Regions from separate parts of the Solibacillus sp. FSL K6-1554 genome, predicted to be linked through region 3. Evidence: riboswitches for the same ligand, from Rfam matches in the RefSeq annotation. Region 3 holds a riboswitch; each other region holds the start of a gene.

Region 1 (11,134 bases), 2.5 Mb from region 3:
AATTTTATTAGGGATAATGTTCGGTTTTAAGCATTTTTCTGTAAAATTTTTGATAAATTTTCTTTGAATTGTTCGAACTTCGAACCATCCGTACCGAAGTAGCTCATGCTGCGCGTAACAAAAATCAACACCTTTTTGCCATCTTCATAAACCATTTCCGCAAACGGTCCGGTCTGTTCGAGTAATTGCACTTTTGTTACATCTTCATTATAAATCACTAAACGGTCAGCATACCGCGCTTTAAATTGCTCGTATGCGGCAGTCCCTTGCAAAATAATAATTTCCGGCAGAAACTCATCCATTACTTCTTTAAAAATGAGATTTCCCCGCTCAAAATTAGCGGTATCCTCTTTTTTCGCTACTTTCGCTTCATCGGCTGATTCCAGCTGATATGTATTCAGCGACGTATAAATGAGCGATTCGTGATGATTATTTTCCAGCCAATTTTCAAACTGCAATGAGCCTTTAAATTCACGGGGTGCCCCTTTAATTTCACTTAAATATAGATCCTGGAAAAGATCTCTGTTCACTAATGACTCTGCAAAAGTCTGCTCACTCCGGTCTTCCACTTTAAATAGCGGCACCGCATGCGAGCTTACTAGGAAAATACGGGATTTGTACGGGTTCCCTTTTGTGAGAAACGGTCGATACATCACCTTTTTATTATCTTCCCCTGTTAACCAAGGATAGACTTTTTTATAGAAACCTTTTGAAATAGGCATGTTTTCACTTCCTTATTCTTCAGCGTTACTCGTTTTTTATTTCTTTTATAATACCACTGTTGCAGCAATCGTACTCGGGAAATTTAATCCTCAGTTATATACTGGTTATCCTCAATCAGTCTAGCATAATACTCAATAACTCTCACTTATTCCTCACTCCCTCTGTATATTCCTCACTCCAGGACAAATAATCCTCATACAACAAAAAACGCAATGAAAGCCTATAAGCTCACATTGCGTTTCAGAAATTAATTAATTATTTATTTGATAAATCGCAGTCCTGTAAAGGAACGACTTTCGTTTTGTGTTTAAATTTGTAGCCAAACCATAAAGCGGCAAACAATGGTAAGCCGATATATGAAACGACGACACCGTACCAGTCAATTGTTCCGCCCGTAAATGCCATATAGTTTTGACCTAGCACGACAATCATACATAAGGCAAACGCGAATAGCGGTCCGAATGGGAAGAATTTAGATACATACGGTAAATCGCTCAATGAATGTCCTTGTGCGACATATGCACGGCGGAAGCGGTAATGACTAATGGCAATGCCGAGCCATGCGATGAAGCCGGACATACCGGAAGCATTCAACAGCCAAATGTAGACAACACCGTCACCGAAAAACGATGCCAGGAATGCTAACGAACCGACTGCTAATGTAGCTAAAAGTGCATACATTGGAATCCCACGCGATGTTACTTTCATGAAAAGTTTCGGCGCTTTTCCATCTACCGCTAACTGATAAAGCATACGACTAGCTGCATATAATCCTGAGTTCCCTGCAGATAACATAGCCGTTAAGATAATGGCATTCATAACAGATGCCGCAAACGCCACACCTAGGTTTTCAAATACTAAGGTAAATGGACTTGTCGCAATATCTTCAGATAAAAGACGTGAATCCGTATACGGGATCAGTAATCCAATTGCACCAATCGCGAAAATGTAAAACAGCAAAATACGCCAGAATACAGAACGAACTGCTTTTGGAATGTTTTTGCCTGGATCATCTGTTTCCCCTGCCGTTACCCCAAGCATTTCTGTACCTTGGAATGAGAAACCGGCTGCAAGGAAAATACCGAACAATGCCAGGAAACCGCCATTAAACGGTGCATCATCTTTGAAGAAGTTCGTGAAACCGACCGGATCATTCCCGCCTAAAATTCCGAAAATCATTAAGAAGCTGACAATGATGAAGACAATTACCGTTGCGACTTTAATCATCGCAAACCAGTATTCCGCTTCACCGAAAGCTTTTACAGACGCTAAGTTAAATGATAAAACAACTACGATAAATAAAATGGTCCATAACATTGAAGAACTGTCCGGGAACCAGTATTTCATAATTAACGAAACGGCCGCAATTTCTGCTGCAATTGTAATCGCCCAGTTGTACCAATAGTTCCAGCCAAGCGCAAAGCCTAAAGCAGGATCAACAAATTTTGTTGCATACGTACTAAACGAACCGGATGTTGGCATATAGGCAGCCATTTCCCCTAATGATGTCATTAGGAAATACACCATCACGCCGATCAGTGCATATGCGAGCAATGCCCCACCAGGACCTGCCTGTGCAATGGCACCACCTGATGCTAAGAATAAACCTGTACCGATCGTTCCGCCAAGCGAAATCATCGTTACATGGCGACTTTTTAAACTTTTTTTCAACCCGTTATTATTACCGAGCTGATCTATTTTAATCTCACTCATGAATATAAAACTCCCTTTTTGTTTTGTTGGTGAAGTGTAAAAGAAAAACCACCACAAGTTTTTGTGATGGTTATAGTTACACCTCATCAAACTTGAAAGATAGCTCAACACATGCTCACACATGTGACAGTTCTGTTCCTTATCGGAAACAGCCCCAGCATTATTTTCAAGAAGAAAAATAACACTTCGGCAACCATTCCTTTCATAAAGCTTCACCGATTCTTCCTAATCTCAGCTATACTAGTCTTAATGATTGCGACCTCTACCTCATAATTTACATGAGGTAATGTTTTATTTAATTTAATTGAATCAATGATTAAAAGTCTAACATAATATTTTTTTGATAGCAATGGCTTCACCTTTATTCTGTTTTTTATGAGTATTCACACTACTCTAATATATATCAACATACAAAAGGAGAATCGAAAATGGACACACAACAAGTTAATCAAAATAGCAAAAAACTACTATCCAACCGACCGCTCATCTATTTTATGGTAGCCGTATTTTTATTTGCGACCACATTACGTACACCGATTACATTGATCGGCCCGATTATTTCATTTATACGTGAAGGGCTTGGGATATCGAACTTTCTTGCAGGCTTTTTAACGACTATTCCTTTAATTGCCTTTGCGGTTGTATCACCATTTGCACCACGCATTGCCCGTAAGTTTGGGATTGAATGGACATTATTTTATTCCGTCATTTTACTTTGTGCAGGGATTTTACTGCGTTCGCTAGGGGCAACGTCTTTACTCGTTATAGGAACAATATTAATTGGGGTCGCAATTGCATTCGGGAATGTTCTTATCCCTAGCTATTTCAAATGGAAATTCCCATTACATATCGGATTATTAACAGGGATCTATTCCGTTTCAATGAACATTTCTTCCGGAATTGCTGCAGGCTTCAGTTACCCTATAGCGGCAAACGCAGGATGGCAAATCGCAGCAGGTATTACAATTATTTTAGGGATTCTTACATTACTAATCTGGCTGCCGATTTTGCGCCAGGAAAAAATTGCATTAAATATGCCGACATCGCAGACTAAGAAAACGCAAATGTGGAGGTCGCCGCTTGCCTGGGCAGTCGCTGGAGCAATGGGATTCCAGTCGTTCATATTTTACTGCTCGTCTGCATGGTTGCCGGAAATCTTCATTAGCCAGGGCCTTGATGCTACAGCGGCCGGGTGGATGGTATCCGTTATGCAGTTTGCACAAATTCCGATGACATTTATTATTCCGATTCTTGCAGGGAAAATCGCTTCTCAACGTCCGATCGTCATTTTCTTTACGATTTGTTACTTAGTCGGTTTTACTGGTGTCTTAATGGAATGGACAAGTCTTGCTGTCGTATGGATGATTTTATTAGGCTTTGCAGGAGGGGCTTCGTTTGGTTTAGTGCTGATGTTATTTTCATTGCGCACAAAGACAGCCTATGATGCAGCTGAACTTTCCGGCTTCGCACAATCAATCGGTTATTTTGTTGCCGCAATCGGGCCAGTTTTGTTCGGCTTTGCACATGATTTGACGGACAGCTGGACAATCCCGATTGTGCTGTTCATTCTCATTTCTGTTCTATTGTTTTTGGCTTCCTTTATGAGCTCAGACAATCGTACAATATAACCAAACATATGTACCCTTTTATGATATAATAACCGTAGTAAATAAAAGGAGTACAGAACTATTGCGTAAAAAGAGAAGACGGAATAAAAAAAGCCTGCCAGTAATCCCGCTATTTTTCATCGCATCGGCTGGTACAGCTGGTTTTTATGTAACGAAAACAGCTGAAGGCATCGGTATGGGAATTGTCGCTTATTTCGTTCTATATATCGCGTTTAAAATTTGGCTGAAATCGCTGAAGACGAGGAAATTGCGGAAGTCCGGAATTCGCGAAGTCGATAAAATGACCGGTGAAGATTTTGAAAGATTTTTAGGCGAATTATTTAAGCGCCGCGGATTTAAAGTGAGCTATACCGCTACGAGCGGTGACTACGGTGCCGACCTTATTTTAAAGGACGGAAAAGATATTATTGCAGTCCAGGCAAAACGCTATTCCGGTACTGTCGGTGTAAAAGCGGTACAGGAAATTATCGGTGCAGTAAAAATGTATGAAGCAACAGAGGCATGGGTTGTCACAAACAGTCATTTTACACGCCAGGCCGAAAAACTTGCCGACATCAATGACGTTTATTTAATCGATCGAGATGAATTGATTCAAATTATGTTAAATAAAAGGTAAGAAATAGGTGTGCAGAGGCTTTCGCTTCCTGCACACCTCTTTTTAGTAGGACTGTTGCTGATAAAGTGAAACTTCAATCAGTGGGGGGGTTCTTCATCCCCACTGATTATAAGGAACATAAGCTAAAACCTTCACCATCATGTTGGACTCACGCCCGCGGAATACGTCCCGAAATGGAAATCAATTAGATTATGTCCCACCCTTATTTTTAGTAGGACTGCTGCTGATAAAAATAGTTTGGTTTTTTAATCGTGTTGGCAATCGGTTCATGATACAGGTCGGTCGTTGCAGGGGATAATGGCGGGACAAGCCATACCCAGTTCCCTGTTACTTCCCGGCCGCTTGTATGTTCCTGCTTTTGAAACAGCTGAAACTGCTGGGCAGCAGTATGATGATCAACAATACTTACGCCCGCTTTTTTATACGAATGAAGCACCGCAACATTCAGTTCTACGAGTGCCCGGTCCTTCCAAAGCGACGCATTCATTGCAGTATCCAATCCCATTGCTTCCGCCACTTTCGGCAGAAAATTATAGCGGTACGTATCCGCCAAATTGCGCGCCCCGATTTCCGTCCCCATATACCACCCGTTAAACGGCGCTGCCTGAAAATCAACGCCCGCAATATTAAAACGCATACTCGAAATAATCGGTACTGCATACCATTTCATATTTAACTTTGAAAAATCATAATCCGGATGAGTAATCGCCACTTCCAGCACATGCTTTTCAGGAATTTCAAAAAACATTGGCTCCCGGTTATCTACTTGAATGACAAGCGGTAAAACATCATAGTTTGAACGTGCACCTTGCCAACCGAGATTTTCACATATTTTCGTAAACTCAATCGAATCCGAATCTCCAACAATCCCATCATCTGTCTCATAGCCTGCATAGCGAATGAGCTGGTGGTTCCACACCCGTACACGTTTCGGGTCAAACAGTGTAATGGCCGGTCTGATTTTTCCGTTGTTTGTCGCAAAATCGATATGGTATAGAAGCGCTTCATAAATTTCGACCTCATTTAATAAATGGCGCTGATCAAACACATTTAAGCTATTCCAAAACAGGCGTCCGATACATTTATTGCTGTTGCGCCATGCAACCCGTGCACCGTGCGTAAGCTCATCTGTCGTTAAGGTGAAATCAGGAAGATGCGCCTCTTTCTTCCGTTCTTTCAGCCACTCTTCTGACTGCTTTGTTTCTTTTTTATATAAAGTTAGGAATTCTATTCGTTCATGCAATACTGTAGTCGTTGTTGCCATTGTTTCATCCCCTTCTAATCCCATTTTCGCGCCTTCGATAGGGAATCTCAACAATACAACAACCGGTTAAAACATGTATTTTTCATATATGACTAAAATTGTTCATAATGTTTGTATCTTTTAATTTTCATCTTTTATAAGGCGAATTAAAATCTTACCTTGATGCTTTCTACTTTCGATTAGGCGATGCGCCTCCTGAACTTCCTCTAAATCATAGACTCGCGCAATTGGAACGCTTAATTGTCCACCTTCGAACAATGGAATAATCCGCTCAACAACAGGAGCAAGGCGAGCAGGAGCCTCCTTACGAGTTGTACCTAAGCTGAAACCTTTTATGTTTCGGCAGCTATTGTGCACATCGCTTGTTGATATTACACCAGCTTTTCCACTACTGTTTCCAAACTGCACTAATGTGCCAAAATTAGCTAAGCATTCAAGACTTGCCTTTGTAACATCACCAGCGACCGAATCAAAAATCACTTGTGCCCCTTTACCATTAGTATGTTGCTTAACGCCATCTACAAAGCTGTCGTAAGTAAACACATCATCAGCACCTATACCCAGAACATAATCTTTCTTCCTTAAATCACCGACAGTTCCAATGATGTTTGACACACCATAATGTTTTGCCAACTTCACAAGCATTGTCCCCACACCACCAGCAGCGCTATGTACGACAATTGTATCTTCCTTTTGTACATCTCCAATTTGTTTAAGTAATATCTCAGATAATATTGTCACGGTTGGAAGTGCTGCGGCTTGTAATGGATCGATTGTTTCGGGAATTTTAAAGGTTAATGATTCCTTCGCGGCTACTACTTGCTGATAAGAACCCCCATTAGGGAATGCGAAAACATAATCTCCCTTCTGAAATGCAGAACTTTTACTTTCGATGACGTGCCCTACAATATCTAAGCCTAATGTAATCGGAAATGTACTCTGACCTTTACTCCCCATGCGCGTTTTAATATCTGCATAATTTACGCTCGTATATAGCCCCTGTATTAATACTTCTCCCAGTTGAATGGCAGGTATTTCTACATCCTCCAAAATTAAAACATCTGCCGTTCCTGCTTTGTATTGACGCACACTTTTCATTTCACGCACTCCCCTTTATTTATTTCAAATAAAATAGCCGCCCGGATTCGGACGGCAACTCTTCGTTAAACAACACTTAGTAGCTTAACTCATCCTTCTTCATTAATAATTACATTTTTCCCACGTAATTTCATAAGAATTGGAATCAGTATCCATAAAACTGCAATAATTAAAAAGACTAATGAAAGTGGTTTTGCTACGAAAATACTGTATTCTCCATTGGAAATTGTTAATGCGCGACGCATGTTGTTCTCAATCATTGGTCCTAACACAAGCGCTAAAACTAATGGGGCCACAGGGAAATCATTTTTCGCAAAGAAATAACCTGCAATACCGCATCCTAATAATAGGAATAAATCAAACGTCGTATACTGAACTGCATATACACCAAAGAATGAAATGGCAATAATAATAGGCAGTAAAAATCTTTTCGGTGTTTGGATGATTTTAGCGAAAACTCGAACTAGCGGCATGTTTAATACAAGCAGCATTAAGTTTCCAAGGAACATACTCGCGATTAATCCCCATGCTACATCCGGATGTTCCTCAAATAGTAATGGACCTGGCTGAATATTGTACATAATGAACGCACCCATTAAAATAGCTGTCGTTCCTGATCCCGGGATTCCTAATGTTAAAAGCGGAATCATCGCTCCACCCGACGCCGCATTATTTGCAGATTCCGGAGAAGCAACCCCGGCAATGTTTCCTTTACCAAATGAATCCGGATTTTTGCTGATTTTCTTTTCTGTAATATAAGCAAAGAATGAAGCAAGCGTCGCTCCTGCACCTGGTAGCACCCCTAAAAAGAAACCAAGGAATGAGCCACGTGTAATTGGTGCCGCACTGTCTTTTAAATCCTGTTTTGTAGGTAAAATGCGATTAATTTTCGCGATTGGTTCATCGTTGCCATCCTTCTCGAAAATCGTTTTAAATACTTCACCTAATGCAAATAAACCTACTGCAACTGTTAAAAATTCAATTCCACTAAATAAAACCGGTTGGTCATATGTAAATCGGGCAATTCCTGAAACAGCATCTATTCCAATCGTTCCTAATAATAGGCCCAGAACCGTCATAATTAATGCCTTCGTAATCGATTTACCCGCTAAACCACTTACCGCTGCCAATCCTAACAGCATTAGTGAAAAATATTCTGCCGGACCAAAATTTATCGCTACTTTAGATAATGGTCGGGCTAATAAAACCAATCCGATTAACGCAATAATACCCGCGACAAAAGATCCGATTGCCGCAATCGATAAGGCGGCTCCAGCTCTTCCTTGCCGTGCCATTTGATATCCGTCCAGCGTCGTAACAACTGAAGAAGATTCGCCTGGTGTATTTAATAAAATAGATGTTGTAGATCCACCATACATTGCACCGTAGTATACTCCCGCCAGTAATATGATTGAACTAGTTGCAGCCATTTCTATTGGTAAACCTGACGTTAATGTAGCCGTAACAGGAATTAATAATGCAACCCCACTCATTGGGCCAATTCCTGGTAGTACGCCTACAGCTGTTCCAATAATTACACCTAATAATGCGAATAAAATATTATGCCATTGAAAAGCAATTGCAAAGCCATCTAGTAAGTACTGTATCGTTGACAAATAAATTCCTCCTTTCTATTTAGAGTGGGAATTTAGGCAATGATCCGCCTAATACGTTGACGAAGCCGAAGTAAATAATTACAGAAAATGCGGCTGCCACTATGATGGAGCTAACCCACTTTCCTCGTTCAAGTGTTTGAAATGAGATTAATAAAAATGCAAAGGTCGTAACTAAATAACCTAGTTTTTCAAGCAAAAATGCATAAGCAACCGCTGAAACAAAAATAATCAGGAATCGCTTATAATTAGAGAAGCTCTCCCCTTCCTTATCTTCAGCAATTTTATACATTGCCTGATGACGAATCGTTTCAAAAAATAGCAAAATACTTAATATAATTAGAGCTATTCCTAATCCAAACGGAAATGTACTCGGGCCTATTTGAGAGCCGTACGCACTTGTAGATATTTTTTGGGATTCGACGATAATTAATATTCCTAGCACTAAAAATACAACACTAGCAACACGGTCAAATTTTAAATTCAACGTTGTACACCTCCTGTAATGAAGATGTGGGCAATAAATATGCCCACATCAAGATTTCATTATTTTTGCATACCTAAAGCTGTTAAAATTTCAGTAATCGTTCCTTCTTGTTCTTCAAGGAATTTCACGAAATCATCACCTACACGGAAATCTTGAGCCCAGCCGTTACGCTCTAATTCTGTTTTCCATTCCTCTTTATCGTTTAACTCTGTTAGTTTTTCGATCCAATAATCCTTTGCAGTATCAGACATATCTTTAGGTCCGAAAATACCGCGCCAAATTGTGAACTCTGCCTCAATCCCTAAGTCATATAATGTCGGGATTTCTTCCAAACCTTCAAGTGCTATCTTTTCCGGTGATGTAACTGCCAATACTCGAACGTCACCGCTCTTCACATAAGGTGTTACAGTTGAAATATCTGTTCCGATCGCATCGGCATTATTTCCTAATAATGCGGCCATCGCTTCCCCGCCGCCGTCATAAGAAACATATTTTACGGCTTTTGGATCAATGCCGTACTCATATGCAGGTAAAATTGTAACTAAGTGATCCATTGAACCTGGAGCGGAACCGCCAGCCATTGTAAGCGCTGTTGGATCTGCCTTAATAGCATCCAATAAATCGGTTAACGATTCGTAAGGAGAGTCAGCACGAACAACAATTGCACCAAAATCCTTCGTTAGCTGTGCTAAAGGTGTTGTATCTTTATATCCGTAAGGGCTATTCCCTTCAGCTTTTAAGTTATTAATTAAAATCGGTGGTGATTTTACCATTAACATATGGTCGTTTTTAGCTTCTTTTGTCGCGTAAGATGCCATGAATACGGCACCACCGCCACCTGGTTTGTTTTCTACTGTTATCGGTTTTTCGATTAATTTTGTTTCATTCATAACTTTTGCAATCGAACGAGATGTTAAATCCCATCCCCCGCCAGCCCCGGATGGTGCTACGATTGTTAAGTTACTTGTCGGATAGTCTTTATCGCCTGATGATGTCCCCTCACTATCAGTACACGCTGCCAATGTCAGTGTTAACGCCGCTGCTGAAAATAAAGTTAACAGCTTCTTTTTCATTGTCATAAAAATAGTCCCCCTTCTGTCTCACGCGTTATGTAAGCGTTATCTTAATTAAAAAGGATATTGTGTCTTTTTTATATATAACGAAACTATTGTCTTTTATTTTCATAGTGTCTATATTGTTCATATTGTTCACGACATAAAAAAGAGCATGTCCCTATTCGACATACTCTTGTTTGTTATTTTTTTATAAAGTACCGGCGCTCTGGTCTGCCGACGTAGCCATAAATATGCTCAACAAAAATTACTTTTTCATCCATTAGATGCTCCAAATAACGCCTCGCTGTAGTTCTGCTTATCCCTATTTCTTTGCCAAGTTTTTCAGCAGTAATTCCTTCATCGCAATTTTGAATATAGGTCACCACTTTTTCTTTTGTAACAGAATCAATGCCTTTAGGGTTGCTTCCCTTTTCCAGTTCACCCGCATATGTAAGGTTATTCCACAGTTTTTTTATATCCTCAGCCTGTAAGCGGTCGGTTGAGCTAAGTATTGTTTTTTTCTCTTTATATTTGAGAAGGCATTCTTTAAAACGCTGTAGTGTTAAAGGCTTTAATAAAAAATCAATCACACCGCTCGCATATGCCTTTTTTACAATTTCAACCTCCGCTGCTGCCGTAATTAAAATAATATCGGTATCCATATCCTTTTGCTTAATATAATCGATTAGTTCTGTCCCCAAGTTATCGGCAAAGTAAATATCCAGCAAAATCAATTCCGGCTTTATTGTATCCAGCCAAATTTTTGCTTCTTCAATTGTATGGGACATTCCTATCGTTTTAAAACCATCAATTTGCTCAAGAAACTTTTCATGTATTTGAGCAATCCGCATATCATCTTCAACGATTAGTACTTCAATTGTATTCCCCATACGACTCACCCCTCTTTTGGAATTGAAAAAATGAATAGTGCCCCACC
Region 2 (11,134 bases), 790 kb from region 3:
AGGGAAAATTTTAGCAAAACGTCGTGATGCGTTTACTGAAGGTAAAATTGACTGGGGTCATGCTGAAACATTAGCATATGCAACAATTACGCAAGATGGCACACCGGTTCGTTTCACTGGTCAGGATGCACAGCGTGGTACGTTCTCTCAACGTCACTTAGTATTACATGATAAAAATAACGGTGCTGAATTTACACCATTACATCATATTGAAGGTGCAAAGGCTTCATTCACAGTTTACAACTCACCACTTACAGAAGCAGGAGTAGTAGGTTTTGAATATGGGTACAATTTAGAAAACCAGAATGTACTAACTGTATGGGAAGCACAATTCGGTGACTTTGCAAACATGGCGCAAGTAATGTTTGATAACTTCATCTCAAGTGCCCGCGCTAAATGGGGTCAAAAATCTGGATTCGTACTTCTTTTACCACATGGTTATGAAGGTCAAGGTCCAGAGCACTCATCAAGCCGTATGGAACGATTCCTGCAATTATCTGCAGAAAATAACTGGTTCGTAGCAAACTGTTCAAATGCAGGCAACTACTACCACTTATTACGCCGTCAAGCTGCTTTATTAGGTACAGAAGGTGTACGTCCATTAGTAGTGGTTTCTCCAAAATCACTTTTACGTCATCCACTTGCTGCAGCTACTGCTGAACAACTTGCAAATGGTCGCTTCCAGGAAGTAATCGAGCAAGAAGGTTTAGGCAAAAACACAGAAGCGGTTGAAAAAGTAGTACTTGGTACAGGTAAAGTAATGATCGATTTAGCAGAACGTGTGAAAGATGGCGAAGGGCTTGATCACTTACACATTATTCGTGTGGAACAAATTTACCCATTCCCTGCACAACAAGTGAAAGATATTATTGCTCGCTTCCCGAATGTTAAAGAAATCGTTTGGGTACAAGAAGAACCAAAAAACCAAGGTTCATGGACATATGTTCTTGAAACATTATATGATATCGCTGAAGGCAAAAAAGTACGCTATGTAGGACGTCCTGCAATGAGCTCTACTTCTGAAGGCGATGGCGATTCACATAAAGCAGCACAAGCTAAATTAGTGAACGAAGCACTTGAAAAGTAATAAATGATTTGTTTAAAAAGAGCTGCTTCTATTTAAAATAGAAGTGGCTTGCTATACAATGAATGTGTAGCGTAATTAAAGGAGGATATGAACGTGGCTGAAATTAAAGTCCCTGAATTAGCAGAATCAATTACTGAAGGAACAATTGCCCAATGGGTGAAAAAAGTTGGAGATCGCGTAGAAAAAGGCGAATTCATCGTTGAGTTAGAAACTGATAAAGTTAATGCTGAAATTATCTCTGAAGAAGCAGGCGTTTTAAAACAAATTTTAGCTGAAGAAGGCGATACTGTATTAGTTGGACAAGTAATCGCAGTAGTTGAAGCAGGCGAAGGCGCAGCACCAGCACCAGCTGCAAAAGAAGAAGCTCCAGCAGCAGCTCCAGCAAAAGAAGAAGCTCCTAAAGCAGCAGCACCAGCACCAGTTGCAGTTGAAGAAACTTCAGGTGAGCGTGTAATCGCTTCACCAGCAGCACGTAAATTAGCTCGTGAAAAAGGTATCGACTTAGCAGCAATTTCACCAGTTGATCCACAAGGTCGTGTACGTGTTCAAGACGTTGCAGCACATGGTACAGCTCCTGCGACTCCAGCAGCAGCTCCAGCTCCAGCAGCAGGCAATGGTCCAATGATCTTTACACCAGCAGCTGATACAGACCGTGTAACAGTTGAAAAAATGAGCCGTCGTCGTCAAACAATTGCAAAACGTTTATTAGAAGTTAAACAATCAACTGCAATGTTAACTACTTTCAATGAAATTGATATGACGAACATTATGGCATTACGTAAGCGTAAACAAGATGAGTTCGTGAAAGCTAACGATATTAAATTAGGCTTCATGTCATTCTTCACAAAAGCTGTAGTAGCAGCATTAAAGAAATATCCATATGTAAATGCACAAATTAACGGTGATGAAATTCACTTAAACAACTTCTTCGATATCGGTATTGCTGTATCAACAGAAGAAGGTTTAGTAGTACCAGTAGTTCGTGATGCAAATGCGAAAAACTTTGCTGAAATCGAGAAAAACATTGCGGAATTAGCTGGTAAAGCACGCGACAAAAAATTAGGCTTAAACGACATGGCTGGCGGATCATTCACAATCACTAACGGTGGTGTATTCGGTTCATTAATGTCTACACCGATCATGAACGGTACTCAAGCTGGTATTTTAGGTATGCACTCAATCGTAAACCGTCCAGTAGCTGTTAATGGTGAAGTTCAAATTCGTCCAATGATGTATGTAGCATTATCTTATGACCACCGTATCATCGATGGTAAAGATTCTGTTGGCTTCTTAAAAACAGTTAAAGAAATGATCGAAAATCCAGAAGATTTATTATTAAATTCTTAATAGTATCTTATATGCTAATGCGCAATATGTTATATATTGCGCATTAGCTTTTTTTACAGATAACTTTCAGAAAAATGATTGTTGACGGAAATGTCGCAATAATGTAATATAAACATATCAATTTCATATCAAAACCTCACATTCTCGTGAGGTAGAGGCGCGATACTTAACAGTTTTATATGGAGCCATGAGCTGGCTGTGAAATATAAGAGAAGGAAATATCGCCGAAGTGTTGTAAATGCTCAATTTTACAATGCTGGGTCTGCAGTGAACAATTGCAGAACTGTCTCAATCATCTATATCCCTGATGGTTGAGTTGTGCTATCTCAAAATGGGAACTGTAGAGGATTCGGGCTAATTATAATTTAAACGACCTAAAGTTCTTCTTTTAGGTCGTTTTTTGTATATGTGAACCCCGAAATTTAACAAAAAAGGAGAGATTTTCTATGAAAAAAAGACTATTAATTTTATTGACTGCCATGACAATGCTATTATTAGCAGCGTGTGGTTCAAGCGATGAAGGTACTACAAGCGGTTCTGATTCAGACAAGAAAGTTATTAAAATTGGTATGGAAGCGGCGTATGCCCCTTTTAACTGGTCACAAAAAGATGATGCTAATGGCGGAGTTCAAATTGCAAGTTCAAAGGAATTTGCAGCAGGCTATGATGTGGAAATTGCGAAAAAAATTGCAGAAGGTCTGGACATGGAATTACAAATTGTTAAAACAGACTGGGATGGCTTAATTCCATCATTACAATCAGGTGCCATTGATCTGGTAATTGCAGGTATGTCACCAATGCCTGAACGTAAGGAAGTGATTGATTTCACAGAGAACTATTACACAAGTGACTATGTCATTGTTGTAAAAGAAGACGGTCCATATGCAAATGCAACTTCGTTACCTGACTTTGCAGGTGCAAAAATTACAGGTCAGCAATCGACAACACATTATGATGTAATCGACCAAATCGAAGGTGTTCAAAAACAAGTAGCGGCAACTGATTTTGGTGCAATGCGAGTGCAATTACAGTCAGGTGCGATTGATGGATATGTTTCAGAACGTCCAGAAGGTATCTCTGCTGAAATGGCACTGAATAATATTAAATACATCGTACCTGAGCCAAACTTCGAAGCAGACGAAGCGTCAACAGCTGTAGCAGTAGGTTTGAAAAAGGGATCAGATTTACGTGAACAAATTAACAAAGTTTTAGCTGAAATTTCGGAAGAAGAGCGTCAACAACTAATGGAAGACGCAATTGCAAATCAACCAGCAGCACAATAATCGTGTCGCATTAACAGTTTTGATGAGGTTGTCTTGCCGGCAAACGGAAGACAACCTTTTTCTATTAAAATTATGGTTTCATACATAAATAGTAGAAACAAAGAAAGAAATGGAGGACAAGGCGATGGCATTTTTAGAATCATCATGGAACTTGTTTACGAACAACTGGGATTTATTCGTACGTGGTGCTTGGACTGCACTTCTATTGGCAATTATCGGGACAATTTGCGGAACTCTGATTGGATTTTTTATCGGGATTATGCATACGATTCCACAACGTAAAAAGAATGTAAAATCAATAGTTTTAAAAGTACTTAATTTCATATTAACGTCATATGTGGAAATTTTCAGGGGAACGCCAATGATGGTTCAAGCGATGGTGGTGTTTTATGGCCTCGTATACTTAGGCATTGATATTGACCGCTTTTTAGCAGCTTCTGTTGTTATTAGTTTAAATACGGGAGCATATATGGCTGAATATGTACGTGGCGGTATTGTTTCGATTGATAAAGGGCAATTTGAGGCAGCACAGGCGATTGGCATGAATCACCTGCAAACAATGATTCATATTGTCCTGCCGCAAGTCGCACGAAATATTTTACCTGCAACAGGGAATCAGTTCGTAATGAACATTAAAGATTCTTCAGTATTAAGTGTTATTTCGGTTGTGGAACTATTCTTTACGGCAAACTCGATTGCAGGCAGTAACTATAAATATATCGAAGCGTTCTTTATCGCAACGATTTTGTACTTTATTATGACATTTACTGTAACTCGTTTCTTACTATTATTCGAGAAGAAAATGGACGGACCTTCTTCATATAAAGTGGAGCTTATTACCGGCAACAAGCTAGAAAAGGATGGTGAATAAAATGACAGTTGTAATAGATATTAACCATTTAAATAAAAAATTCGGCGATCATGAAGTATTGAAAGATGTGAATTTCCAGGTAAACAAAGGGGAAGTTGTAACTTTAATCGGTTCTTCTGGTTCTGGGAAATCAACACTGTTACGCTGCATTAATCTACTCGAAACACCAACAGCAGGTGAAATTATCTATAACGGGGAAAATATTTTAAATGACGGTCATCAAATTGAAAAGTACCGTACACATTTAGGGATGGTATTTCAGCAGTTCAATTTATTCAATAATTTGGATGTACTAAATAACTGTATTGTTGGCCAAATGAAAGTGTTGAAGCGTCCAAAAGAGGAAGCAGAAAAAAATGCGATGAGATATTTGGAGCTTGTCGGTATGAGTGCCTATAAAAATGCGAAACCGAAACATTTATCCGGTGGACAGAAACAACGTGTCGCAATCGCCCGTGCATTAGCAATGGATCCCGATGTAATGCTGTTTGATGAACCGACATCAGCGCTTGACCCTGAAATGGTAGGGGAAGTATTAAAGGTAATGCGCCACCTGGCAGACCAAGGAAATACAATGCTGATCGTTACACATGAAATGGAGTTTGCCAAGGAAGTATCTGACCGCATTGTCTTCATGGATAAAGGGGTTATCGTAGAGGAAGGCCCTCCGGAACAGTTGCTTGTTAACCCAAAACACGACCGGACAAAAGAGTTTTTGAAACGAACATTACGGTAATAGTAAAAAGCTCGCAGTCAAATGCGAGCTTATTTTCGTGAGTTCCATTCGCTTATTAAAATAAATACAATTGCAAAAGCAATTACAATTGCGAAAAACCACATTGGAATACTACCAAAAGCCATAAATTCCACCTCTGTTTGAAAGTTTAACATGGAATAGTAGTTCTATCAAATACCGGAAACAGCGATAAATTAAATCAATTTTTAATGTGTTCGGTGCCTATGTATTTATATAACAAACAAGAAAAGTTGATTTTTACTACAACGCGCTTTCCACTGGCAGGAAAATCATATAAAATAGGAGAGTATCGATATTAGTTAAAAGTGAGGGAACAACATGCTACATTTAAAATGGAAAGATGCACCGACAATACGCACAGTAAAGTGTGTACATACAGACGCATCAAAATATTTAGTATCAAACGTATTAACAGTAGGTAAAGAATATGAAGTGAAAAACGAAACAGAAGAATTCATTTTTGTAATCGACAACACGGGTGAAGTTGGCGGATTTTACAAAGACTACTTCGCTTAAAAATAAAAAGGGAGTGAGAAAAGTCATAATGGCTTTTCACACTCCTTTTTTATTTCTGTTCTAATATTGTATGCTCGATTTCATGGCGCTTTTCGTCTGTCTCTACATGAACACGTAATGTATCTTCAATATCGTGCAATAATTGCATCTGGGTCTGTTTAAACCGGTCAATATCACTATGGGATAATGCAGGGCGATTCGACGCTTTTTTGGACAGTTCCAGCATTTTACCGTTTTTACGCATCAATTGTTCTGAAGCATCCATTAGCCGTTCCTGAGACCGTATTGCACGACGCTGATTGTTCATATTTAATAACATCGCAATTTGGGACTGCCATAAAGGGATAGTCGTCATAATCGAACTTTGAATTTTTTCGATTAACATTTGATTCGTCTGCTGAATCATTCGAATTTGCGGTGCATATTGAATTGCCACTTCCCGCGATAGTTCCAGATCATACATACGGCGGTCAATCCACTCGATTTGCATTTCAATGTCTTTCAATTCATGCTGTTTAAAAGGATTTTGTCCTTCTACAATTTCTTTTTGCATTGAAGGTAGGACAACATCCCGCATATGCTGTTTTTTTATTTCCAATGTTGCGATATAAACATTAATTTCCTGGAAATAGTCTTCATTTATTGCATATAGTTTATTTAAAAACTGGTAATCGTTTAATAACGCATTTTGGTTATATTCCAATTGGATGCTCAAGCGGTCGATGCGTTTACTCAATTTGTTGTAATGGGTCATAATCTCTTGAATAGACTGAGTCGGTCGGCTGAAGAGTTTTGCAAAGAACCCTTTTTCCTGTTCGATTAATGCATCCGGGTCAATCATTTCTAAATGCTGCATTAAATCGGATAATACTTCACCGACTTTCCGGACATCTTTGCGCTGAATATACTGCAGCATCTGTGTTGTAAATTTTTTCAATGCTTCTTGTGCTGGTAAACCAAATGAAAGAACCGTTTCGTAATTTTTCGGCTCTAAATTTTGGGCTAATTGCAGTGCCCGTTGTTTCATATCATTAGATAATGATGCGAAAAGCGGTGAGGCTGCATTGTTTGCAACGTTCACCGCAAATTGTTCTTTACTTACTTGCAAGTCAACATTTTCACTTGCTGTAAAGGCATCAAATGGATTATTTGTCATATTCATTTGTTACTCACCGCCGATTTTTAATCGATCTTTACGCTTTTCATTCGACAATTTAGCAAAGTCGAGTTCAATTTTTAAGTTTTCGATATCCGAAGATAAGGCACTTTTTAAATCCGATTCCATTGTAATTTGAAGATCTTTCAGCGTTCTGCGTGTATCTTCCAATGCTAAATGTACATCCGTACCAGGTACTTGTTCCTTTGTCAGTAACGTGTATTTATCAGACAGCTGTACGGCTGAAGGTAGATGTGCATAGAAGAAATCTTCCACTGCATAAAACTTTTGAGGGTTTGTTTGCACAATATTGATAATACGTTTTGCTAGTTTGGACATTTCATTTATTTGCTTAAAAGCACGTACCGAACGCACTCTGACATATTGCTGATTTAATGCCTGAATATGTGAACGGGCCTGTTTTAATTGTGCTTCGATTAAATTGTATTCCGATTTAGAAAGCCCAATTTTTTTACTTTGTGTTGTTTTCTGAATAGCGTATGTTATTTTATTACTGATGAAATATGCTGCTGCTCCAAGAGGTAATGCCAGCATCGTTGTTATGCCGGTAAAATTAACAAACGTTAGTGTGGCAGCTGTCGAAAAAACCAATACATTAATTAGATGGCGTGTTAGAAAATTTATAGGACCAAGCATTGTCATACCTCCTTTACTCGATACTATTGATACGTATGAAACGTAAAAAAGTTTCACTGTTTCTTACAATATCGCAGAAATATTAGCGGAATTATTATTTTAAGCCACATATATTACCTGAACTTATTATGGCGGCTTTTTATTAATCGTAACAAGTTTTGGCTCTATTAAAAAGTAAAAAGATTTGAAAAGCGGAACAAATATTATCATTTCCAATCTTCCCCTAATTATAATGAGCATTATTAGACAATGCGGGTAATTGTGTATAAAATATAGAGAAAGAAAGGATAATGTATATGTATAAAATTATTTATATGAAGGCAGATTATGAGCCTTGGTGGCAATTTGACGGTTGGGAAGAGTATATTGTATCAACGAAACAATTTGATACAGAGCAGCAATTCCAAATGGCATTGAATCATTTGCTTGCTCAGTTTCGTAACAAATATGAGTTTGAAGCACATAAAAATGAACGATTTTATGCATTTTGGTCAGAGGATGAATGTGAATTTTGTGAAGCCTGTGATGATGATGCCCAAATATATCATGGCATTATTGTACTAACGCCAGAAGCGATTACACGATAACTACATTAAATTGAAAATTTGCTTAATTTGCCAAATGGTAATTGACAGTCATTATTATGATATATATACTATATTTAACAATTGAAAGATGACCGAATACAATGGCTTCACATATTACAAACAGTAATCGAGTTAGTTGATCGGTACTCTTGTAATATGTGTTTTTTTATTTGGTTTTTTAATTGTTAACTTTTATTTTTGGAGGTATTTATTGATGAAACAAGGTACAGTAAAATGGTTTAACTCAGAAAAAGGTTTTGGCTTCATTGAATTAGAAGGGGAAGACGATGTATTCGTGCACTTCTCTGCAATTCAAGGTGAAGGTTTCAAAACATTGGAAGAAGGACAAAAAGTTGAGTTCGAAGTTGTTGATGGCAACCGTGGACCACAAGCATCGAATGTAATCAAACTATAATAGTACAAATTCCGAAGCTGCGTATCAATTTACGCAGCTTTTTCTTTATTATTACATATATTTACATATAATGATATAATTTAGGTAATATATAAGGAAGGTTGCGATACCAATACGAAAAGTACATACTTCAATTACGAATAAAAACAGGACATTAAAATGGGGAATCATTATTATTTTAGTATTGGCTGGTTTGTTTTCTTTGTTATATGTGCAGAAACAAAATAAGGAATACGATGAACAAGTGAACGCATTTGCAGATAGTCAAAATAACTTCAGACGGATAAGCGATACGTATTTAAAAATTAGTCAGTATGAGCTTTTCTACCGAGACGAGAATATACGTTCAAAAGAAGCTGTAAAATCTTCTGCATTAAATGAAGCGATATCTAAATATGCACTTATCGATTTTTTACAGCAGCAAAATATTACATTAAGTGCTGAAAAGCGTCAATTCCAGCGGGAAACTTTAGATAAGCAGCTTACATATGATTTACAGGATCCAATATTAAAGAGCTATTTTGAAAAGATGTTCCAAGATCTTCAAATTAGTAAACAGGAATATATAGAGGAATATTTACTCGTTAATAACGAATATGCTTCTTTAAGTGTTGATATGGAACTGGACCAACTTAGCTATCCAACTGAAGATCAGGAGAAGATTTATAAAGAAAAGATGGGTATAACCTTTGATTACCAGGAATATTTAGCAGAAAGTGAATTCATTCATATCGAGCCTTCCAGTAAGGATATCGATTTGCCTTTTACAGTTGAGCGGAATTTATTTAAGTTTGCTAAAAATCAGGATGGGGAAATTATTCTTGCTTCAAAAGAGTTTAATACGATGATGATTACAGATGAACAGAGCCATATAATTCACGAAGTTGGAGAAAGGAATAATCTCAAGGAGTTGGCGCGGTATAATTTCAAACATTATGAAAATGCGTTACAGCAAGAAGCGGCATCGGGAAATGAAAATGCGCCGGTTGCGGATGAGTTACTGGAATTATTTAAAGTAGTGGAGCGGAGTATAGACATGGATCTTGGTGAAGTGGTAAATTATCAGTTCAGCAAAATCCCTTCATACAACGTCAGCAAATTGCGGAAGCATCAAGACATTACTTTACAGCTGGTTGAGCATGAATATTATTACCGTGCAGAAGACATTCCTAATAAATCCTATGCTTACCGAATTGCAAATGAAGAAGTAGGTGCGATGTATGGTTTATTTAATTACTTGAAGCAGGATTTCGAATCCGAAATAGATGAAGCAGCACGTTCAAATGCGCGAATAAAGCTTGAAAAGACGCTAATTGAGCAAATGGAAAATCCTTATTTTAAAAAGTATATGGATGATTTATTGAAGACATTTGATATTCCATTATCTACATATATAGATGATTACTTATTAGTGATGGAGGAATATAAACTCTTGTTGCAGCTAATGAGAGAGCAAAATTTAGGTCTTGACCATAATGGCCGGTACAACAAAGGCTGGATCGAAGCGCGCTACAGAATGGCTGCAGATTTTACATGGGAAGATAAATTTGAGAAAATGTGGTCGATGGATGATGAGGAAATTGTGGAGCCACTTGAGCCACAGCCTGATTTATCATTTTCTTTACCGGAATATGCACCTCAAATAGGTATAAATAAAAAAGGGCAATATGCTTTTACTAATAGTTCCAAACTTTATTTGTCTGATGAACAGCAAATAGTATTTGATTTGCTTGTCAAAACGTTTGATTTACCGGTTCTTTCCCGTTATTCGATTACACAATATATTGACAAACTGGATCAATTAAAGGCTGATGAAACAAAGAAAAAACAATTGCATGACATACTCGATATTTACAAAAATACGATTATCGAATAAATAAAAAGAAGGAGTGCAGAATAACTGCCTCCTTCTCTTTTTCGTTCATTAGCTTAAGCCTTGTGCATCTTTCCACTCTAGATACTCATCATATGTTAATGGTTTATCTAAAATAGAACCGTCTTCACGGATTTCGATTACGCGGTTTGCAATTGTTTGAATGAACTGGTGGTCATGTGATGTAAAGATCATCGCACCTTTAAAGCGGATTAAGCCTTCATTCAATGCTTGAATTGATTCAAGATCCAAGTGGTTTGTTGGCTCATCTAATAATAATACATTCGAGTTTGAAAGCATCATTTTTGAAAGCATACAGCGAACTTTCTCTCCACCTGAAAGTACAGCAGGAGATTTCTTCACTTCTTCACCAGAGAATAGCATACGGCCTAAGAAACCACGTAAGAACGATTCAGTTTCATCTTCCGGAGAATAAGGGCGTAACCATTCAACTAATGACTTTTCGTTACCGCCAAAGTATTGGTCATGATCCATTTCGAAGTAGCTTTGAGATGTTGTGACACCCCATTTATACGTACCGGCATCTGCTTGTTTACGACCCATTAAAATATCCATAAATGCAGA
Region 3 (11,134 bases):
ACACACTCTATCCCTTGCATAAGAGGATGTGCATACGGCAATTCACTATCGCCACAATGGATCACTTTATACGCATCTGGATGGTAGCCCTTTACACGTTCAATGATTTCCTCGTCACCATGTGTATCACTCATAATCAATAGCTTCATTCGTATCCACATCCTTTACATTTCTATTCTTAGTGTGACAGCATTGAAATAAAAATTCAATCGTTATTAAACAAATTTTTACAATTTCCAACAATTGCCTGAATTGCCTGAATTGTTATATCAGAAATTCCGCTAACTGCAACGCCAGTTTACGAATGGCATTGCCTCGGTGTGAAATGGCACCTTTTTCTTCGGCAGACAGCTCAGCCATATGCTTTTCCAATGCAGGTACATAAAAAATCGGGTCATAACCGAATCCGTTTGTTCCCTTCTTTCCATGCGCTATCATACCTTCACATGTGCCAAATACCGTTTTCGTTTCCATATTTGGACCTGCAATCGCCAATGCACAGCAGAAACGGGCTGTACGCTGGTCTTCCGGAACGTCCTTCATGTTTTCCAGCACTTTCACCATATTTGCTTCATCGTCATGATCACCGGCATATCGTGCTGAAAACACTCCAGGCTCACCATTTAATGCATCGATCGCTAAACCGCTGTCATCAGCAATTACGATTTGACCGAGCATCTTCGCTAATGTTTCCGCTTTTAAAATTGCGTTTTCTTCAAAAGTCGTACCTGTCTCTTCAATTTCCACATCTGGAGCAACCTCAAACATTGTGACAACTTCATAGCCGAATGGTCCGAATAGTGCTTCAAAGTCTTTCGCTTTTCCTTTGTTCTTTGTTGCGATTACTACTTGTTTCATTATGCTTCCACCTTTCCAATCAAGTTCGCGATGTCACCTAGTGCTGTTTTCTGCATCTCGATTAGCTGCGCAATCCCGGCTTCTCCTAAATCGAGTAATTCATTAAGTTCTGAGCGGCTGAATGTCGCTTCTTCGCCTGTTCCTTGTAACTCCACAAATTCGCCGGCACCTGTCATAATAACGTTCATATCGACTTGTGCAGCTGAGTCTTCTACATAGTTTAAATCCAAAACTGCGCCAATATTTTCTAGTTTTCCGACACTTGTTGCAGCTAAATAATCTGTTACTGGAAATTTCACGAATGGCTTGTCAATGCCTAATTTCGCAATTGCCTGTGTCATCGCTACAAATGCACCTGTAATCGATGCCGTACGCGTTCCACCATCTGCCTGAATCACGTCACAGTCAATCCATACCGTTTTTTCACCAAGAGCTTCTAAATCAACGACAGCACGTAATGCACGGCCGATTAAGCGTTGAATTTCCATCGTGCGGCCACTTACCTTCCCTGCAGAGCTTTCACGACGTGTGCGTTGCTCTGTAGCGCGTGGTAGCATGGAATATTCAGCCGTAATCCAACCTTTACCTTGTCCACGTAAAAAACCAGGTACTTTTTCTTCAATCGTTGCATTACAAATCACCTTTGTATTTCCAACGGTTATTAATACCGAGCCTTCCGGATGCATTAAATAATTATTATCAATTTGAACTGGACGTAATTCATTCACAGCTCGTAAGTCATGTCTAGTCATTCGTGACCTCCTCAATTTGTTCGCGCACTTATCTTATCATAATTTAAGGAGTGTCTAAAGCAGAAAAGCAAGACATAGAAGGAAAAAGCTCAAATTAGACAAAATGCCTAATCTGAGCTAATAACTATTTTTCGAATGTAATTTTACGTATATCCAATTCACCTTTTTCCAGCCAACGTTCTGCTATGGAACGGAAAATCGGCACGGAACCAGATGCATGCAGAATATGCTTCGGCGGTTCTTCATCTGTTCGTAATTGTCCTGTATAGCTTAAAATCGCTTCGACATCTTTTGCCGTTTCTTCGGCAGATGACAGGACATGAACTTGTGAGCCTACTGCTGCCTCAATTTGCTTTTGTAAAATAGGATAATGTGTACAGCCTAAAATGACTGTATCAAATCGCTCATCTTCAAGCGGCTTTAACCCTTTCGCAACGAGATCATACGAAAATTGGCCTTCGTATTCGCCACTTTCAACGAGTGGCACAAATGTAGGACAGGCAAGTGGAATTATTTTCGCTTTTGTCGACAATGATTTCACCGCTTCTTCATATGCGCCACTTTTGATCGTGCCTTCTGTCGCTAATACGACAACTTCATTGCGCTTTGTCTTTTTTATGGCCGCTCGTGCCCCTGCATTAATAACTCCTAAAACCGGAAATGGCATATGTTTTTGCAGACTTTCCAATGCAACGGCAGTCGCAGTATTACATGCAATGACAAGCATTTTCACATTCATCTTTTCGAGCGCTTTTGCCATCTCCCATGTAAAATTGCGGACTTCTTGCTTTGTGCGTGGCCCGTAAGGACATCGCGCCGTATCACCTATATAATATATTGTTTCATTTGGCAAAAGCTCCATAATCGCTTTTGCCACTGTTAATCCGCCAACTCCGGAATCGATAACACCAATTGGGGCATTCACTTGTACCGCCTCTATCCTATTTCATTAATAAATGTAGTTTTTGTAATGTTCTTGATAATTGTTCAAACTCTTCTGCGTTAAATTCCTGTGTAATATCCCGCAAATAATTTTGACGCTTAAAAATTACTTCTTCGATAATTCTTTCGCCTTCAGGTAAAAGATGAATCCGTACAACACGTCGATCATTTTCGTCACGTACACGCTGTACCAATTCATTTTTCTCCATCCGGTCCACTAAATCTGTTGTTGTCGAAAATGCTAAATACATTTTCGTCGACAAGTCACCGATCGTCATATCACCTGATTCATGCAACCATTGCAATGCAATAAATTGCGGAGGCGTAATCGTATAATTGCTTAAAATTTCTCGACCTTTTTGTTTGATTAAGTGTGAAATATATCTCAGTTCTTTTTCCAGGATTGCTACAGATTCAGAGCTATGTGTGCTGTGATCTTTCATCTACTCCATTCACTCCTCGATGCGTTTCATAGTTCTATTTTGAAGTTTTTTTTATAAAATAGCAAGCATCGAATCAGTATATTGACAATTCCTGAAGTCTCAAAAGCTCAAGAATCGCTTGCGTACGACTTGATACACCCAGCTTTTGAATCGTATTGGAAATATGATTACGAACGGTTTTTTCACTAATGCCTAGCTTCGTTGATATTTCCCGTGTTGAATAGTCCTTTATTAATAGCTCAAAAATCTCGCGTTCTCTTTTTGTTAACAGCGAACGATGCTGCGGACGATTCATTTTGCAACACCCTCCTATCCTCTTCTTTGTACATTATGTCGAAAATACAAAGCGGGTGAGGGCATTTAACTATTTCCCAAGCAATAATTTTTTTTGCTCTTCCAGTAGAGGGACACCTTTCCCCGTGTCACTGCTCAATTGTACAAGCGTTCCGCGCCCCGTATAGCATACTTCATCTTTTTCATTTTTCACCAAATAATGCAAATCAATTGAAGATGTGCCGATTGATGCCGTTTTAACAAAAATTGTAAGTTCTTCATCAAAGAACACTTCTTTCAAATAATCGCACTGAATGTCTGCCACAACGAGCATATTTCCTGTTTCCGATCCAGCAGTAAAATTAAATCCTAATGCTTTAAAATATTCGATACGTGCATACTCGAAATAGGCAAATACTTTTGTATTGTTTACATGCCCGTACATATCTGTTTCTGAAAATCGTACCTTTACCTTTGTAGAAAATGAAAACCCTGCCATCCACTCTGCTGCATCCTGAATATATGTAGCTCGCATAAAAAATTCCCCCTTTGTTTGATTAGCTCATCATCCCCTGATAATGAATACCCATTCATTATAGCATAATTTGTCTGAAGCAAAAAGCAATCAAAACAAAAAGACCCTCACCGAAGTGAGGGTCAATTATATTCATTCGATTAGTCAACCATGTGGTCAGAACCGAAGAAGTTTTTGAACATTTGAACTGTTGTTTCACGGTTAAGTGCAGCAATAGATGTTGTTAAAGGAATACCTTTTGGACAAGCAGCTACACAGTTTTGAGAGTTACCACAGTTTGCAAGACCACCGTCGCCCATGATTGCATTTAAACGCTCGTCTTTATTCATTGCACCAGTTGGGTGTGTGTTGAATAAACGTACTTGTGATAAAGCAAATGGACCGATGAATGATGCTGATTCAGACACGTTTGGACATGCTTCCATACATACACCACAAGTCATACATTTTGATAATTCATAAGCCCATTGACGTTTGCGCTCTGGCATACGAGGACCTTCGCCTAAATCATAAGTACCATCGATTGGTACCCATGCTTTAACTTTCTTAAGTGCGTTAAACATGCGCTCACGGTCTACTTGTAAGTCACGGATAACCGGGAAAGTTTTCATTGGCTCTAAACGAATTGGTTGAGTTAACTTGTCTACTAATGCTGAACAAGATTGTTGCGGACGTCCATTGATTACCATTGAACATGCACCACAAACTTCTTCCAGACAGTTCATATCCCATGATACTGGAGTCGTTTTTTGACCATCAGCAGTAACAGGATATTTTTGAATATGCATTAGAGCAGAGATAACGTTCATACCAGGACGGTAAGGAACTTCGAACTTTTCAACGCGTGTAGCACCATTCTCATTGTCTTGACGAACGATTTCTAACTTAACTGTTCTACCAGTATTTACTGTTTCCACTGTTTAGTTCCCCCTTCTACGCTGAGTAGTCGCGTTTACGTGGTGGAATTAACGAAACGTCTACTTCGGCATAAGTAATAATTGGTTCGCCCGTTGCCGGATCGAACTTCGCCATAGTTGTTTTTAAGAAGTTTTCATCATCACGTTCTGGGAATTCAGGCTTGAAGTGAGCCCCACGAGATTCGTTACGTAATAATGCACCCTTAGTCATAACTTTAGCTAAATATAGCATGTTCTTTAACTGACGAGTGAAGTGAGCACCTTGATTCGACCATTTTTGTGTGTCGTTAATGTTGATGTTTTCCCAACGCTCTTGAAGCTCAGTTAATTTCGCATAAGTTTCTTCTAATTTTGCGTTTACACGTACAACAGTCATGTTGTCAGTCATCCACTCACCAAGCTCTTTGTGTAGCAAGTAAGCGTTTTCTGTACCATCCATATTAAGGATAGCTTCCCATTTCTCTGTTTCTTCCTGTACGCGACGCGTGTAGATTTCTTCAGGTAAATCTTCTGCATGCTTTTTAAGTCCTTTAATGTACTTAACAGCATTTGGACCAGCAACCATACCACCGTAAATCGCTGATAATAATGAGTTCGCACCTAAACGGTTTGCACCGTGTTGTGAGTAGTCACATTCACCTGCAGCGAATAAACCAGGGATTTCAGTCATTTGGTCATAGTCAACCCATAATCCACCCATTGAATAGTGTACCGCTGGGAAGATTTTCATCGGTAATTTACGTGGGTCATCACCTACGAACTTCTCGTAGATTTCGATAATACCACCTAATTTAATATCTAATTCATGAGGATCTTTATGGGATAAGTCTAAGTATACCATGTTTTCGCCATTAATACCCAACTTTTGATTTACGCACACGTCAAAAATCTCACGTGTTGCGATATCACGTGGTACTAAGTTACCGTAAGCAGGATATTTCTCTTCTAAGAAGTACCAAGGCTTACCGTCTTTATACGTCCAGATACGTCCACCTTCACCACGAGCAGATTCAGACATTAGACGGTTTTTGTCGTCTCCAGGAATCGCTGTCGGGTGAATTTGAATCATTTCACCGTTTGAATATGTTGCACCTTGTTGGTAAACAATCGATGCTGCAGAACCAGTGTTGATTACTGAGTTTGTTGTTTTACCGAAGATAATACCAGGACCACCTGTTGCCATAATTACAGCATCAGAACGGAATGAGCGAATTTCTTCAGAACGTAAATCTTGTGCTACGATACCGCGGCAAACGCCTTCGTCATCAAGCACCGCACCAAGGAATTCCCAGTGCTCATACTTCGTAACTAAACCAGCTACTTCGTGTGCACGAACTTGCTCGTCTAGGGCATATAATAATTGTTGACCAGTTGTCGCACCAGAGAATGCTGTACGGTGCATTAACGTACCGCCGAAACGACGGAAGTCAAGTAAACCTTCTGGAGTACGGTTGAACATTACACCCATACGGTCCATTAAGTGGATAATACCAGGTGCTGCATCACACATACCTTTAACTGGTGGTTGGTTCGCTAAGAAGTCGCCACCATAAACTGTATCATCAAGGTGGATCCATGGAGAATCCCCTTCACCTTTTGTATTAACTGCTCCGTTAATTCCGCCTTGTGCACATACAGAGTGTGAACGTTTAACTGGAACCAACGAGAATAATTCAACTTCAGTACCAACTTCAGCTGCTTTAATCGTAGCCATTAAGCCAGCAAGACCGCCACCAACGACGATAACTTTACTTTTTGCCATGATTATTTCTCACTCCTCATTAATTGCTAAAAACTTTTACTCATATTTCATTCCATCTAGGATCTTAACTATGTAGTAGTGAATAAGTTAAGTGATTAGACGAATGCTAAGATAGCTGCAACACCAACGATTGCTAATACTACGAAAATTAACAACGTAACATAAGTTGCGATTCGTTGAGATTTGTTAGATTGCGTAATACCCCAGCTTACTAAGAAAGACCATAAACCGTTTGCTAAGTGGAATGCTGCTGAAACGATACCTAAGATGTAGAATACTAACATTAATGGATTGTCAACGATTTCAACCATCATATTAAATTCAACTTCAGTACCGAATGCTTTTTGGATACGTGTTTGGAAAATATGCCACGCAATGAAGATTACAAGGAAAATACCTGTGAAACGTTGCAGTGCAAACATCCAGTTACGGAATGTGCTGAAGCGTCCAGTATTGTAAGTTGCAGTAAATGCAATATACACTCCATAGAATCCGTGGAACATTAATGGAATATAGATAATGATCCATTCCATCGCTAACAACAACGAATGTGGAAGTAATTCCATAACACCTGTTGCGTTATTGTAAGTTTCTTCACCGCCAACTGCAGTGAAGTTCAGAAATAAGTGGAACACCAAGAACAACCCGACAGGAACTACACCTAATAACGAGTGTAAGCGGCGCCATAAAAATTCACGATCTTTCGACAAAACTGTTACCCCCCTTAGTACTTGAAATACACATGCACAACGTCTCAAATTTGTAAAAGTTGTGATGTTGACTGCGCATTTCATCATGGTACAATATTATGACATGTCCATTGTACTCTCAACAGATACTAGCGTCAAGGCAACGCGGGATATTTTATAATCATTTTAAAGACGGTTTTACGCTGTTTTGAGAACCGTTTTTTCTGCTTATAACTCATTTTTTCATGAAAGAATGAAAATTATAAGAAAATTTATGAAAGAGGTTTTTTATATGGAAGGGTACAAAATGAAAACGATTCCAACTTTTGGGTACGAAATCATTCGTGACCATCTTCTTCCTTCTATTCTAGGTAAGCATGAAGAAGATGTTTTATATTGGGCAGGTAAAGAAATTGCAAGAAAGTTTCCATTGTTTTCAATGGATGAACTGCCTTCATTTTTTTTGGAAGCTGGCTGGGGCCAGTTAGTTTTGGAAAAAGAAACGAAGGACGAACTTCATTACATACTTTTGACGACAGAAGAACTGCCACTCAATATTGTACAACGTTGCTTCCGTCTTGAAGCTGGCTTTTTAGCAGAACAAAAACAAAAGCAGCTAGGCTATTTGACGGAATGCTATGAAGAAAAAGATAATGACAAACATGTCGTAAAATTTACGTTGAAATGGGATTTAAAAGAGAAGATTTAGCCTTCACCTTATCATAATCAATATTATTGCTGAAGCAGCAAATTTACTCAATAAAAAAGCTGGAAATAAGCCATTACAGCTCATTTCCAGCTATTACCTTAAGAAACGGTTACTTCTTTCATCGCCAAATTGAATTCCTCATGCAACACATTCGCAGCACGAACCATCTCATCCTGTGGGATAACTACAGACACTTTAATTTCTGAAGTACTGACCATTTTTACAGGAATATGTTCGCGACCCAAGCGTGCAAACATGCGTGCGGCTACTCCCGGATTGGATGCCATCGCAGAACCGATAATAGATACTTTCGCTAAACCTACTTCAAAATCCGCAAAACTAAAGCCAAGCGACAGTTTACTAGTTTCCAATACCCGTAAAGCTTCCGCAAACTCATCTTTCGAAATTGTAAAGGAAATGGTCGGCTTCACGCCATCAATGACTGCTTGAACAATAATATCCACATTGATATCATTTTCTGCTAAAACACTAAACACTTCTGCCAATGACGCGGTTTCATAAGAATCATAGCCTATCGTCAAACGAATTATATCCGATTCGTAGGCTACCCCGCGTACAAGTAAGTTTTTCTCCATGTCTACATCCCCTTTAATAAAAGTGCCTTCCACGTCCTGTACGAAAGAGCGTACAATGAGCGGTATATTATATTTTTTGGCAAGTTCAACCGCACGTGGGTGCAAAATTTTAGCTCCTAAATTTGCAAATTCCAACATCTCATCATAAGAAACTTCCGGAAGTTTCCTGGATTCTTTAACAATTTCTGGGTCTGCCGTGAAAATCCCTTCAACCGATGAAAAAATCTCGACACGCTCTGCTTCAAGAGCAACCGCCAATGCAACCGCTGAAGTTTCAGAACCCCCTTTGCCGAATGTTGAAATATTATCTGTCCCCGTAACTCCTTGAAAACCAGCTACTACGACGATTTCTCCTAATGCTAAATGTTCCTCAATCCGTTTACTATCAACATGACTGATCCGTGCATTGCCATGTTTTTGATTTGTTTGAATGCCTGTTTGCCAACCAGCAAGCGACACCGCTTTACCACCATGCTCCTGAATTGCCATCGCCAGCATTGCACTTGTCATTTGTGTTGCTGATGCGACAAGTGCATCCATTTCCCGTTTCGATGGCTCATCGGTAATTTCGGCAGCATATTGTCGGAATTCTCGTCGTAAAGCGGGCATTGAAGAAACGACAACGACTAAGTTTATGCCACGTCCTTGCTCTTTTATCACTTTTTTAGCCACCTGTACTATTTTTTCCGGTGTAGTCAATGCCGGACCACCAAACTTTACTACAACTGTCTCCATTTTTTCCCCTCCTTGAATAAAACCGAATACAAAAAAAGGCTTTCCATGTTCATGGAAAGCCGCCGTCAATACAAATAAATAGTTATAAGTTTTCAGGATAGCCCTCCAGAACAAAAAGCTCTGACAGTTTTACATCTCTTAAATGCAAAACCAGCAAACTACGCGAACAATACGCACTTCACTTCGGCAGGACCCCCTTTCGATTGCTGTCAATGGAATTGTTCTTCCTCAAGCAATGTACTATTGAATACTGCGCCTCTATCTTAGTAAATATTGAATTGTCTTAAATATTAGCATAACACTATTCTTTATTCAATGGTGCTTCATGAAAATGGCGATAAATAACTTCCGCCAATTTTGCCGGAACACCGGACTCCTGCAGTTGCAGCTCGCTTGCCTCGCGAATTTTTTTTACGGACCCAAAATGTTTCATAAGTTGCTGCTTTCGCTTCGGACCTACACCTTCAATTCCATCAAGAACCGAAGTAATCGCATTTGTCTGATGCTGCTGACGTAAAAATGTGATTGCAAATCTGTGCACCTCATCTTGAATGCGCTGCAATAAATAAAAACCGTCACTTGTACGCTTTAACGGAACAACTTCCGCCGGCGTTCCAAATAAAAGCTGGGACGTATTGTGCTTTTCGTCTTTTGCCAGCCCCGCTATTGGAATGACTAACCCAAGTTCGTCTTCAATTACTTCTCGTGCAACTTCCATTTGCCCTTTTCCTCCGTCTATGAGAATCAGATCAGGCAATGGCAGATTTTCCCGCAATACACGTGTATAGCGGCGTCGAATAACTTCCTGCATCGCACCATAGTCATCATGTTTAGCCGCTTCTCTAGTTTTATATTTCCGGTATTCCTTTTTCGCAGGCTTCCCGTCTATAAAAACAACCATTGCTGAAACAGGATCAGCTCCATGCATATGACTGTTATCAAATGCTTCAATTCTTAACGGCAATGGAATTTGCATCGCTTCGGCAAGTGCTTCACAAGCCCCCACTGTCCGTTCCTCTTGACGTTCAATTAACTGGAACTTCTCGTGAATGGCGATTTCTGCATTTTTCATCGCTAGATCAACAAGCTCTTTTTTTGAACCGCGCTTCGGTGTCACTACTTTAACATCCAACAGCTTTTGTAAAATCGTTACGTCAATCGATTTCGGAACAAAGATTTCTTTTGGTAATAAATGATGCGGCTGTTCGTAAAAACGGCCGACAAATGTTAAAAATTCCTCTTCCGGCTCATTATAAATCGGGAAAATCGATACATCGCGCTCAATGAGTTTGCCTTGACGCACAAAAAATACCTGGACACACATCCAGCCTTTTTCCACTGCATAGCCAAATACATCTCGGTTGCTCAAATCATCTGTTACAATTTTTTGCTTTTCCATAATTTGATCGATATGGGCGATCAAATCACGAAATTCCTTCGCACGTTCAAACTCAAGATTTTCGGCAGCATCGATCATTTTTTGCTGAAGATCTTGCTTTATTTCTTCGACTCCTCCGTTTAAAAACTTTGAAATCTCATCGATCATTACGTCATACACTTGTTTTTCAATGTCCTTTACACACGGTGCCAAACATTGCCCTAAATGATAGTACAAGCATACTTGATTAGGCAGATGTGTACATTTACGAAGCGGATACAAACGGTCCAGTAATTTTCGCGTTTCGTTTGCTGCATAGGCATTCGGATACGGTCCGAAATATTTTGCTTTATCCTTCTTCACTTTTCTTGTCGTAATAATACGCGGGTATCGTTCGTTCGTAATTTTTATATAGGGATACGTTTTATCATCCGTTAATTTCACATTATATTTCGGGTCATGCAGCTTAATTAGATTCAGTTCCAGAATAAGGGCTTCCAAATCGCTTGAAGTCACAATATACTCGAAGTCTTCAATCTCACTTA

The links. A riboswitch is a leader RNA that binds a small molecule or an ion and turns the genes downstream of it on or off. The one in region 3 is predicted to bind lysine.
Positions count from the first base shown of each region.
Region 1: it holds a riboswitch for lysine, as region 3 does, so the genes downstream of both, MHB58_RS01510 (amino acid permease) here and MHB58_RS13870 (aspartate kinase) in region 3, are expected to answer to the same signal.
Region 2: it holds a riboswitch for lysine, as region 3 does, so the genes downstream of both, MHB58_RS09715 (transporter substrate-binding domain-containing protein) here and MHB58_RS13870 (aspartate kinase) in region 3, are expected to answer to the same signal.

Region 1 covers NZ_JBBOSS010000001.1:293,625-304,758, reverse strand. Annotated here, with positions in the region: gene MHB58_RS01515 (RNA 2'-phosphotransferase) at 27-722, opposite strand; gene MHB58_RS01510 (amino acid permease) at 979-2,436, opposite strand; lysine riboswitch at 2,529-2,709, opposite strand; gene MHB58_RS01505 (CynX/NimT family MFS transporter) at 2,865-4,064, shown strand; gene MHB58_RS01500 (restriction endonuclease) at 4,126-4,680, shown strand; gene MHB58_RS01495 (nitric oxide synthase oxygenase) at 4,889-5,944, opposite strand; gene MHB58_RS01490 (quinone oxidoreductase family protein) at 6,065-7,042, opposite strand; gene MHB58_RS01485 (tripartite tricarboxylate transporter permease) at 7,132-8,658, opposite strand; gene MHB58_RS01480 (tripartite tricarboxylate transporter TctB family protein) at 8,678-9,142, opposite strand; gene MHB58_RS01475 (tripartite tricarboxylate transporter substrate binding protein) at 9,202-10,221, opposite strand; gene MHB58_RS01470 (response regulator) at 10,398-11,087, opposite strand; gene MHB58_RS01465 (ATP-binding protein) at 11,093-11,134, opposite strand, start outside.
Region 2 covers NZ_JBBOSS010000001.1:1,984,174-1,995,307, reverse strand. Annotated here, with positions in the region: gene MHB58_RS09725 (2-oxoglutarate dehydrogenase E1 component) at 1-1,087, shown strand, start outside; gene odhB (2-oxoglutarate dehydrogenase complex dihydrolipoyllysine-residue succinyltransferase) at 1,181-2,434, shown strand; lysine riboswitch at 2,579-2,766, shown strand; gene MHB58_RS09715 (transporter substrate-binding domain-containing protein) at 2,881-3,717, shown strand; gene MHB58_RS09710 (amino acid ABC transporter permease) at 3,842-4,588, shown strand; gene MHB58_RS09705 (amino acid ABC transporter ATP-binding protein) at 4,590-5,324, shown strand; gene MHB58_RS09700 (DUF6501 family protein) at 5,664-5,861, shown strand; gene MHB58_RS09695 (toxic anion resistance protein) at 5,911-7,023, opposite strand; gene MHB58_RS09690 (5-bromo-4-chloroindolyl phosphate hydrolysis family protein) at 7,027-7,674, opposite strand; gene MHB58_RS09685 (DUF1033 family protein) at 7,971-8,261, shown strand; gene MHB58_RS09680 (cold-shock protein) at 8,476-8,676, shown strand; gene MHB58_RS09675 (hypothetical protein) at 8,888-10,552, shown strand; gene MHB58_RS09670 (ABC-F family ATP-binding cassette domain-containing protein) at 10,601-11,134, opposite strand, start outside.
Region 3 covers NZ_JBBOSS010000001.1:2,773,199-2,784,332, forward strand. Annotated here, with positions in the region: gene MHB58_RS13815 (YfcE family phosphodiesterase) at 1-149, opposite strand, end outside; gene MHB58_RS13820 (XTP/dITP diphosphatase) at 265-858, opposite strand; gene rph (ribonuclease PH) at 858-1,610, opposite strand; gene racE (glutamate racemase) at 1,735-2,535, opposite strand; gene MHB58_RS13835 (MarR family winged helix-turn-helix transcriptional regulator) at 2,552-2,995, opposite strand; gene MHB58_RS13840 (helix-turn-helix domain-containing protein) at 3,069-3,290, opposite strand; gene MHB58_RS13845 (acyl-CoA thioesterase) at 3,360-3,803, opposite strand; gene sdhB (succinate dehydrogenase iron-sulfur subunit) at 3,944-4,720, opposite strand; gene sdhA (succinate dehydrogenase flavoprotein subunit) at 4,737-6,482, opposite strand; gene MHB58_RS13860 (succinate dehydrogenase cytochrome b558 subunit) at 6,578-7,192, opposite strand; gene MHB58_RS13865 (YslB family protein) at 7,464-7,880, shown strand; gene MHB58_RS13870 (aspartate kinase) at 7,979-9,211, opposite strand; lysine riboswitch at 9,302-9,480, opposite strand; gene uvrC (excinuclease ABC subunit UvrC) at 9,513-11,134, opposite strand, start outside.